Salipiger sp. CCB-MM3: one gene and its partner. The protein of the gene in region 1 interacts with the protein of each later gene in a pairwise test. Links are inferred from orthologs where the notes say so. Each region holds a gene or a part of one and is shown on either strand. Other genes may lie near its edges.

Region 1 (5,004 bases):
ATGGCGTGCGAAAGCAATGGCCGCCTCGGGGTGCTGGCCAAAGGCTGAGACGGCCAGCCCGGTGCCGCCGAGCGCGCTGCCCTTGGGTCCGGCGCCGGGCGCGGCCTCGGGGATGTCGTGGAAAGTTACACGGTGCGGCTTGGCGCCCGGCAGCGCGTAGCTGATGTAGCCGTAGATCAGCGGCGCGCAGGCGATGCGGTCGCTTTGCGCCATATGCGCCAGCACTTCGATCGGGTCCATCTCATAGCAGGCCGGATCCACCCGCTGCGCCAGATCCCGCAGCAGCGCCAGCGCGTCCCGCCCTCCGGCGCGATCCACGAAAGGCGCGTCCCGCGTGACGCGGCACGGATGCCCGAGGTTGGCGCAGAGCGTATAGAAACTCATCAGCACATGCGGCGGGCGCAGCGGGATCATCACGCGGCCCTCGGCGGCGAGCCGCATCACCGCGTCCCAATCCGCCACCGGCGCGCAAAGATCGGGCCGCACCGCCTGCACCTGCGCAGCGGCATCCACCGGCCACGCCCATTGCTGCCCGTCCCATGTGTAGCTCTCGAACGAATGGCCCAGCGAGCCCGCGGCAATTTCGGGGGCCTCCGGCAGCGGCACGAGGCAGCCTTCCTGAGTGATCTGCCCGACATGCGGATGGTCAATGATGATCAGGTCATAGGCCTTGGCCAGATCCAGCACCGGGTAACTCTCGAAATCCTGCAACGAGCGGCGGTCCCACGTGATGCGCACGCCCCGCGCGGCTTCCCACTCCTGTGACAGCGCGGCAAGCGGGTCATAGCCGCGCGGGTGATCCCAGGTCATGCCCTTGAGGGTGATCATAGTCCGAATTCCTCCCGGATGAGGCGTGAGTGTTCGCCGACCCGCGGCGCCGCCTGCGCCGTTTGCGGTCGGCAGCCGTTGATGGTGAGCGGGGCGCGGGTGGTGTCGATGCGCACGCCGTCGTCGCGGGTGACGGTCTGCAGCAGGTCGAGCCGCTTGAACGCCTCGGCCTCCATCAGTCCCGACCAGTCGAGCACCTCCGAGCACCAGATGTCGGCGGGCTGCAGGATCGCCAGCCACTCGGCGACGGTCTTTTCGGCCACCCGCTCGGCGATAAGGGTCTTGATGGCGTCGCGGGCAGAGAAAGCGTCGCGCGGCGGGCGCCCGGCCAGTTCCGGCAGCTCCATAAGATCCGCGAGCCGGTCCAGCGGGGTCATCGCCAGCGCCAGATGACCGTCCTTCGCGGCATAGACGCCGTAAGGCGCGCCCAGATAGGCATGCGCGCCGTTGATCTCCGAGCGCTGCGGCATGCGCCGCCCGTCGTTGAGCCATGTGGTCAGCACTTCGAACTGCAGATCGACCAGCGCCTCCAGCAGGCTGGTCTCCACATGCCGCCCGATGCCGTCGATGCCGCGCCGCACCAGCGCCGCCAGAATGCCCTGCGACAGCGCCACGCCGGCGAACATGTCGCCCACCGCCAGCCCCATGGGCACGGGCCCCTGCGCGGCGTCGCCGGTGAGCCACATCAGCCCTGAACGCGCCTGCGCCAGCAGGTCCTGTCCGGGGAATTTCACCCAAGGCCCATCGTCGCCATAGCCCGAGATCGAGCCATAGACGAGCCGAGGGTTGAGCGCATGCATCTCCTCCCAGCCGACCCCGATGCGCGCCGCCACGCCGGGGCGGAAGTTCTGGATCATCACGTCGGCTTTGCTCACCAGTTTGCGCAGCGCGGCAAGGTCGGCGGGGTCCTTGAGGTCGAGCGCGAGGCTCTCTTTGCCGCGGTTGATAGCGTGAAAGATCGTCGAGTCGCCGCCGATCTCCGTGTCCGACAGATAGAGGTGCCGCGACAGATCCCCGGCGCCCGCGCGCTCGATCTTGATCACCCGCGCGCCGAGGTCCGCCAGCCGCAGCGAGCAATAGGGCCCAGAAAGAAACTGGCTCAGATCGACCACCAGCAGCCCGTCCAGCGGGCGCTCCGGCGCCACCTGCGCGGGGCTCGATGTCTCTGTGGGCGGGGGCGTGGCGGTCATGGCGCTCTCATTCTTCTGTGAAAGATATCTCCACATATGAATGACCGCTGCGAGGTGCTCCCGTCAAGCCCATTGCGCCGCGCGGCGCTTGCCCCGCTCAAGCGGCATGCTATGACGGCCCCCATGCGCTACGACACACCGCTCATCCCCGCCCGCCTGCTGCGCCGCTACAAACGCTTTCTGGCCGATTGCGCGCTGCCCGACGGGCGTGAAATCACCGCCCATGTGGCCAATCCCGGGAGCATGCTGGGGCTTGCCGATCCGGGCGCGAAGGTCTGGCTGGAGCCGAACGACGATCCCAAGCGCAAGCTCAAATTCGCGTGGCGGCTCCTGGAGCATGAGAGCGGCGCCTTCGCCGGTGCCTTCACGGGCGTCGACACGGGCGCGGCCAACCGGGTGCTGCGCGCCGGGCTCGAGGCGGGGCAGGTGCCGGGGCTCGAGGGCTATGAGACCGTCCGGCCCGAGGTGAAATACGGCGAAAAGAGCCGGATCGATTTCCTGCTCTCAGGCGCTGGCCGCCCGGATTGCTATGTCGAGGTGAAATCGGTGACTCTGTCACGCCAGCCGGGTCTTGCCGAGTTTCCCGACAGCGTCACGGCGCGCGGCACAAAGCATCTGGGCGAGTTGCGCCAGATGGTGGCGCAGGGGCATCGCGCGGTGATGCTTTATCTGGTGCAGCGCACCGATGCGCGCGAGGTGACGCTGGCCGCAGACATCGACCCGGCTTACGCGCGCGCCTTCGCTGCGGCGCATACGGCGGGCGTCGAGGTGCTGACCATGGGCTGCGACATCAGCCCCGAGGGGATCCGTCTCGCCGCACCTCTGCCGTTCCGCGCGCCCTGAGCAGGACAATGGGCTTCGTCTAGATCAAAATATCCCGGGGGAGGCCGCGCGCAGGCGCGGACGGGGGCAGCGCCCCCATCCACTGGTTCGGGCTCAGACGAGCTGTGACTTGGGCATTTCACCGCCCTGATTTTCGCGCTTCTCGCCTGCGTCCTCGCTCTCATCCTTGGAGATATGCAGCGTGCGGGTCGGGAAGGGGATGTCGACGCCATTGGCATCCAGCGCCTCTTTGACCTTGCGCTTCATATCGGCCTGATACTGGAAGTAATCGCCGCTCGCGACCCAGACGCGCACCAGAAAATCGACCGAGCTGTCGTTGAGGTTGTTGACCTGAATGAAGGGCGCGGGCTCGTTCATCGAGCGGGCGTCGCCCATGATCGTGTCGCGGATCACCTGCTCGGCCTGCGCGAGATTGGCACCATAGCCGACGCCAAAGGTCCACTCGGCGCGGCGGGTGTCGTAGACCGAGTAGTTCTCGATCACATTCCCCCAGACCTCGGAGTTCGGGATGATGATCTGCGAGTTGCCGATGCTGGCCAGTTCGGTGGTGTTGAGCGTGATGTCCTTCACCGTGCCCGACTGCCCGGCAACCGAAATGAAATCCCCCAGCTTGATCGGGCGGAAGATGATGATCATCACCCCGGCGGCGACATTCGACAGCGTGCCCTGCAGCGCAAGCCCGATGGCAAGGCCCGCAGCACCCAGCGCGGCGATGATCGAGGTGGTCTGCACGCCGAAGGTGTTGAGCACGATCAGCACCGTGAAGATCAGCACCGTATAGCGCGCGATATTGCCAAGGAAGTTGAACAGCGTGTCGTCGAGTTTTGGGCTGCGCGCCGCCATGGCGGTGATCCGGCCCTTGACCCAGCGGCCAATAAAGAGGCCGATCAGCAGCAGCACGATCGCCGCCACCACATTGCCCAGCATCTGCGCCAGATAATCCAAGGTGAACACGTCCGACAGCGACGTGCCGTTGTAGATCTCGGTGTTGAGTACTTCGTTGATGCTGTCCATCGTCCCTCGTTATCCCTTTTCTCGCGTCTGTGCGCGTCTTATCATCACGTTATGCCGTGCCAGTGGGCGCAGCGGCGGGGCGCCGTGCATAACGCGCCCGCGCGGCATTGCGTTCCCCTGCCATCCTCTGGCAATGCAGCACAACACGCATTAAGTATTGAAGGGAAGAGACCCATGGAGCGCCCCGTCTTGCGAAATGACACGAGCGGCCGTCTCACCCGCGACGGCATCCGCATTCACGAAACCGGCGATTTTGCTGGCATGCATAAGGCCGGCGAGCTTGCCGCGCGCATTCTCGACGACCTCGCGCCGCTGGTCTATCCGGGCCAGACGACCGGGGCGATCGACGATTTCATCCGCACTGCGGTGGAAGAGGCGGGCGCGACCTCGGCGACGATTGGCTACAAGGGCTATCAGCACGCCAGCTGCATCTCGATCAACCACGTGGTCTGCCACGGCATTCCGGGCGAGAAGAAGCTGAAGGACGGCGATATTCTCAACGTCGACGTGACGGTCATTGTCGATGGCTGGTACGGCGACACCAGCCGGATGTATGTGGCCGGAAAGCTCTCGCGCAAGGCCGAGCGGCTGATTCAGGTGACCCACGACTCGCTGATGCTGGGCATCGAAGCGGTGAAGCCGGGCAACACGTTCGGCGACATCGGCCACGCCATCCAGAGCTACGTCGAGGCGCAGCGCATGTCGGTGGTGCGCGATTTCTGCGGCCATGGTCTGGGCCGGGTGTTCCACGCCGCGCCCAACGTGCTGCACTATGGCCGCGCGGGCTCGGGTCCGGTGCTCGAAGAAGGCATGTTCTTCACCATCGAGCCGATGGTGAACCTCGGCCGCCCCGAGACCAAAGTGCTGGCCGACGATTGGACAGCGGTGACCCGCGATAAATCGCTCTCGGCGCAGTTCGAGCATTCGGTCGGCGTGACCGCCGATGGAGTCGATATCTTCACCCTCTCGCCGGGCGGCAAGTTCCACCCGACCTGGGGCTGATAGAACGCGCCTTTTCTCAACTCGCCCGGAATCAAGGCGAAGCCGCCGGGCGAGCGCTGGCCCGTCCCGGCGGGCTGGCGCTTGTCATTCTTGCGCTGCGGATTGAAGGCATTCGGACTTGGCCGGG
Region 2 (4,968 bases), on another replicon or contig:
CACACGAAGGCCGCGGCCTTGGCGATCTCTTCCTCGGCCATGTCGAGCGCTGCGCCGTGCTGCTGCATCTGGTGGATGGCACCTCGGGAACGCTGCTCGAGGACTGGCAGACGATCATCAACGAGATCGAAGCCTATGGCGAAGGGCTTGCCGACAAGCCCCGCGTCACCGTGCTCAACAAGATCGACGCGCTGGACGACGAAGAACGCGTCTTCCTGCGCGAAGAACTCGAAGAGAAATGCGGCACGAAGGTGATGCTCATGTCGGGCGCCGCCGGTGAGGGCGTGACCGAAGTGCTGCGTGCCCTGCGCGCCCATATCGACGACAACCGCCTGCGCGAAGCGCCCGAGGAAGACACCCAATGGCAACCCTGAGCGAGGCGCGCCGCCTCGTTGTAAAGATCGGCTCGGCCCTTTTGGTCGACAAACATAGCGGCGATCTGCGCCGCGACTGGCTCGCCTCCATGGCCGCCGATGTGGCGCGGGTGAAGGCGCGCGGCACCGATGTGGTGCTGGTCTCCTCAGGCTCGATTGCGCTGGGGCGCGGCATCCTGAAACTGCCGCCCGTGGCGCTGCCGCTGGAACAGAGTCAGGCCGCCGCGGCTGCGGGGCAGATCCGCCTTGCCCGCGCATGGGAAGAAGCGTTGGAGCCGCATGGGCTCATCACCGCGCAAGTGCTTGTCACGCTTGAGGATTCCGCCTCGCGTCGGCGCTATCTCAACTCCCGCGCGACGATGGAAACGCTGCTTGGTTTCGGCACCGTGCCGATCGTCAATGAAAATGACACCGTCGCCACGGATGAGATTCGCTACGGCGACAACGACCGTCTGGCGGCGCAGGTGGCGGTCACCGTGGGCGCGGATCAGCTGATCCTTCTGTCGGATGTGGACGGCTTTTACACCGCCAACCCGGCGCAGGACCCCAAGGCGCGGCGCTACGAGGTGATCCACGACATCACCCCCGAGATCGAGGCGATGGCCGGCGACGCCGGTTCGGGCCTGTCGAAGGGCGGGATGAAGACCAAGCTCATGGCCGCCAAGACCGCCACCGCGGCGGGCTGCGCCATGGCGATCACCGAAGGCTCGGTGCTGCACCCGCTCAGCGCGCTGGAGGGCGGCGCCAACGCCACATGGTTCACGCCGCAGACCGACCCGCATGCGGCGCGCAAAGCGTGGATCCTGTCGATGAAACCCTGCGGCGTGCTGACCCTCGACGAGGGCGCCGCCGAGGCGCTGGCGCATGGCAAATCGCTGCTGCCGGTTGGGGTCACCCGCGCTGAGGGCGCCTTTGGCCGCGGCGATCCGGTGATGATCCGCGATAGCGCAGGGCGCACGCTGGGGCAGGGGCTGACGCGCTACACCGCCGATGAGGCGCAGGCGATCATCGGCCACCACAGTTCCGAGATCGAACAGGTGCTGGGCTATCCCGGCCGCGCCGTGCTGATCCACCGCGACGATATGGCGCTCTGAGCGCCTCTGCCCGGCTTCGTGCGCGTGGCGCGCTTCGGAATGCGTATTTAGAAAAGAGAAGAAGGACGCGGAAACCTTCGGGCTTCTTCTCTTTGAAAGTACGCACGGCCCGGCGCTGGCCAACCCCGCAATAGGCCGGAAGGGCGCGCAATCGGCACTGTATCCCCCAAGGTCACGGCGCTATAAGAGGGCTCCAAACCCCAACACCAAGGGTAAAGAGCGATGAAAGACCTCAGCGATATCCAAGCGATCATGACTGACCTCGGCAAACGTGCCAAGGCCGCCGCCGCGGAGCTCGCCTTTACCCCGCCAGAGCGCAAGACAGAGGCGCTCGAGGCCGCCGCGGATGCGGTCTGGGCGCGCCGCGCCGAGATCCTCGCCGCCAACGACAAGGACATGGCGTTCGGTCGCGAGAAGGGTCTGTCGGACGCGATGATGGACCGTCTGAAGCTGACCGAAGAGCGGCTTCAGGGCATCGTCACCGGTCTGCGCGCGATTGCGGCGCAGGAGGATCCGGTCGGTAAGGTGATCACCGAGTGGGATCAGCCCAGCGGGCTGCACATCAAGCGCGTGCGCACGCCGCTCGGCGTCATTGGCGTGATCTACGAATCCCGCCCCAATGTAACCGCCGACGCCGGGGCGCTCTGCCTCAAGGCAGGCAATGCGGTGATCCTGCGCGGCGGCTCCGAAAGCTTCCACAGCTCCGGCGCGATCCATGAGTGCCTCGTGGACGGGCTGCGCAAGGCGGGCCTGCCCGAGGATGCCATCCAGCTTGTGCCGACGCGCGACCGCGCGGCGGTGCAGCAACTGCTGACCATGACCGACTACGTCGATGTCATCGTGCCGCGCGGCGGCAAGGGGCTCGTCGGGCTGGTGCAGCGCGAGGCGCGGGTGCCGGTCTTTGCCCATCTCGAGGGCATCGTGCACATCTATATCGACAAATCCGCCGATCCGGTCACTGCGCTGAAGGTCGTGCTCAACGCCAAGACCCGGCGCACCGGAATCTGCGGCGCCGCCGAATGCCTGCTGATCCACCGCGAGGCGATGGACACCGTTGGGCAGGGCGTCATTCGGGCGCTGCTCGATGCGGGGGTCGAGGTGCGCGGCGACAGCGGTCTGCAGCAGATCGACGGCGTGGTCCCGGCCACCGAAGAGGACTGGGGGCGCGAGTATCTCGACAAGATCGTCGCCGCCAAGCTCGTGGCCGACGAGGAGGACGCCATCGCACATATCCGCCGCTATGGCTCGCAGCACACCGATTGCATCCTGTCGCAGGACGAGGCGGCGATCGAGACGTTCATCCAGCGGGTCGACAGCGCCATCGTCATGGTCAATTCCTCGACCCAGTTCGCCGATGGCGGCGAGTTTGGCATGGGCGCCGAGATCGGCATCGCCACCGGCAAGATGCACGCGCGCGGTCCGGTGGGGGCCGAGCAGCTGACCAGCTTCAAATATGTGGTGCGCTCGGAGGGCGCGGTGCGCAGCTGATCCGGGCGACCCCGGGCGCTTTGCGCTCAGACAAGATCGAGCGTGACCGCAGCATCGCCCGCGGTCACCTCTATCCGGCGGCCGCTGCGTGCGGCGAGCGCGGCCAGCATCGGGAAATGCACCTGCGCGCCGGACACGCCGGGCAGCGCGCCGGGTGCCCCGAGCAAAGCCCAGAGCGCCGGGTCATGGCCGATGCGCGGGCCGGTGCCGGTGATCCGCCATCCGCCCTCATGTTCGGCGATCTCGATCTGACCACCGAGCGGCAGCGCGCTTTCGCAGCACAGAAACGCCAGCATCGCCAGTTGCACCTCGGGGCGCGGCGCATCGCTGATCCGCCGCCAGTCGGGGGTGAGCCGCCCGCCCGCGCAATAATCGCGCAGCAGCCGGGCCGCCTCGGAAGGGCCGATCATCTGCTCGCCCTCGGCATTGCCAAAGGCGAGGCGAAACAGGTTGATCCGCGCGCGGGCGGCGTTGCAACTGTCGTTTATCAGCGCAAGCTCGGGGCGGTCCATCATATCGCCCGACAGCGCCAGAAGCTCGAGCCCATTGGCGATGGCGCCGACCGGGCTGACCAGATCATGGCAGAGGCGCGAGGCTACCAGCGTCGCGAGTTTGGCGTTACGATCTTCCATTCAAGCCTCGACGAAAGGGGACATACATGAGTGACCTCAACGCGTTTCTCGAGCCGGGGATGCTGGTCCAGCATCCCGACCAACCGGATTGGGGAATAGGGCAGGTGCAATCCAATATCGGGGGCCGTATCACTGTCAATTTCAGGGAGCAGGGCAAGGTCGTGCTCGATGGTGAGCGGGTGACCCTCCTGCCGGTGTTTGACGCCTAGGCTTAGAGCGCAGTCGTTTACGAATGGTTAACCAACATTTCCGAATTTTGCCGCAGGCCCTCCGCATCGGGAAAACTGTTTTCCTTTGTGGTTTGTCGCATTAGAACCGCGACAAGCGAAAGAGGACGGCCATGGCGCTGGACGACAGGAATTTGACGGTGCGGCTGGCGCGCACGCAAGACGAGATCGAGGCGGCGCAGCGCCTGCGCTACGAGGTCTTTGTCTCGGAACTTGGCGGCGGCGGCGAGATGGTGGATCACGCGCGGCGGCTGGAGCGCGACCGGTTCGATCCCTTCTTCGATCATCTTCTGCTCAGCGACGCACGGCGGGGGGGCGAGGTGGTGGGCGTCTACCGTCTGCTGCGCGACGATCAGGCCAAGGCGGCCGGGCAGTTCTATTCCGAGGATGAATATGATCTGGCGCTGCTGCGCGCCTCTGGCCGGCGGCTGCTGGAGTTGGGGCGCTCGTGCCTGCATCCCGAGTATCGGGGCGGGCCGGGCGTGATGCTGATGTGGCAGGCGTTGGCGGGCTATGTGGCCGAGCATGGGATCGAGATTCTCTTTGGCACCGCGTCGTTCCATGGCACCGATGTGCAGGCGCTGGCGCATCCGCTTTCGCTGCTGCACGAGCGGCATCTGGCGCCCGAAGACCTGCGCGTGCGCAGCCGGGTGTTTCAGCGGATGGACCTGCTGCCCGAGGCCGAGATTGACCGCCGCCGCGCTATGGTCGAAACGCCGGCGCTGATCAAAGGCTATCTGCGGCTTGGCGGGACGGTCGGCGAGGGGGCCTTTGTCGATCATGCTTTCAACACCACCGATGTCTGTCTGGTGATGGATACCGAGCGGCTCAACGCGCAGGCGGCCTCGCGCTACACGCGGGCCCGCCGGTGAGCGATCCGACTTGGCGCGGAGCGGAGCCGCCGGTGATCCCGCTGGGCTGGGCCGACTATCTGCGCGCGGGGCTGCGCGCTGTGCTGGTCGGCGCGGCGCTGCTGGTGGGGATCGTGGCCAAGCTTTTGGTTCTGGTCGGCGAGCGGCTGCTGTGCGGCGGGCGGCGCATCTGGTCGCCGTTTGTCACGCAGCTGACCTGCCGCTTGGTGCTGCTGATCCTCAGGCTGCGGCATGAGGTGCGCGGGCCGCGGATGGGCGGGCGCGGGGCCTATGTTGCCAAT

The links. The genes of interacting proteins can lie anywhere in the genome.
Region 2: the proteins of sfsA (region 1) and AYJ57_RS02515 interact in binary tests that used the Escherichia coli proteins (3 or more experiments, as listed by UniProt). The link is inferred for Salipiger sp. CCB-MM3 from one-to-one orthologs.

Annotation. Positions count from the first base shown.
Region 1 is NZ_CP014596.1:1,193,568-1,198,571, forward strand. The notes cover bases 1,048-4,001. They hold sfsA (DNA/RNA nuclease SfsA), read left to right. Parts: upstream 1,048-2,141; coding sequence 2,142-2,861; downstream 2,862-4,001. Other genes in these bases: AYJ57_RS19200 (CaiB/BaiF CoA transferase family protein), read right to left, coding at 1,048-2,018; AYJ57_RS19210 (mechanosensitive ion channel family protein), read right to left, coding at 2,955-3,875. In the rest of the region: AYJ57_RS19195 (extracellular solute-binding protein), read right to left, coding at 1-828; more of AYJ57_RS19200, read right to left, coding at 825-1,047; map (type I methionyl aminopeptidase), read left to right, coding at 4,050-4,877. UniProt on the Escherichia coli protein: Binds to DNA non-specifically. Could be a regulatory factor involved in maltose metabolism.
Region 2 is NZ_CP014595.1:518,896-523,863, reverse strand. What follows is about bases 906-3,823. They hold AYJ57_RS02515 (glutamate-5-semialdehyde dehydrogenase), read left to right. Parts: upstream 906-1,690; coding sequence 1,691-2,956; downstream 2,957-3,823. Other genes in these bases: AYJ57_RS02505 (DUF3553 domain-containing protein), read left to right, coding at 3,615-3,797; AYJ57_RS02510 (histidine phosphotransferase family protein), read right to left, coding at 2,983-3,588; proB (glutamate 5-kinase), read left to right, coding at 906-1,468. In the rest of the region: GTPase ObgE, read left to right, coding at 1-374; more of proB, read left to right, coding at 362-905; AYJ57_RS02500 (GNAT family N-acetyltransferase), read left to right, coding at 3,929-4,687; AYJ57_RS02495 (lysophospholipid acyltransferase family protein), read left to right, coding at 4,684-4,968. UniProt on the Escherichia coli protein: Catalyzes the NADPH-dependent reduction of L-glutamate 5-phosphate into L-glutamate 5-semialdehyde and phosphate. The product spontaneously undergoes cyclization to form 1-pyrroline-5-carboxylate.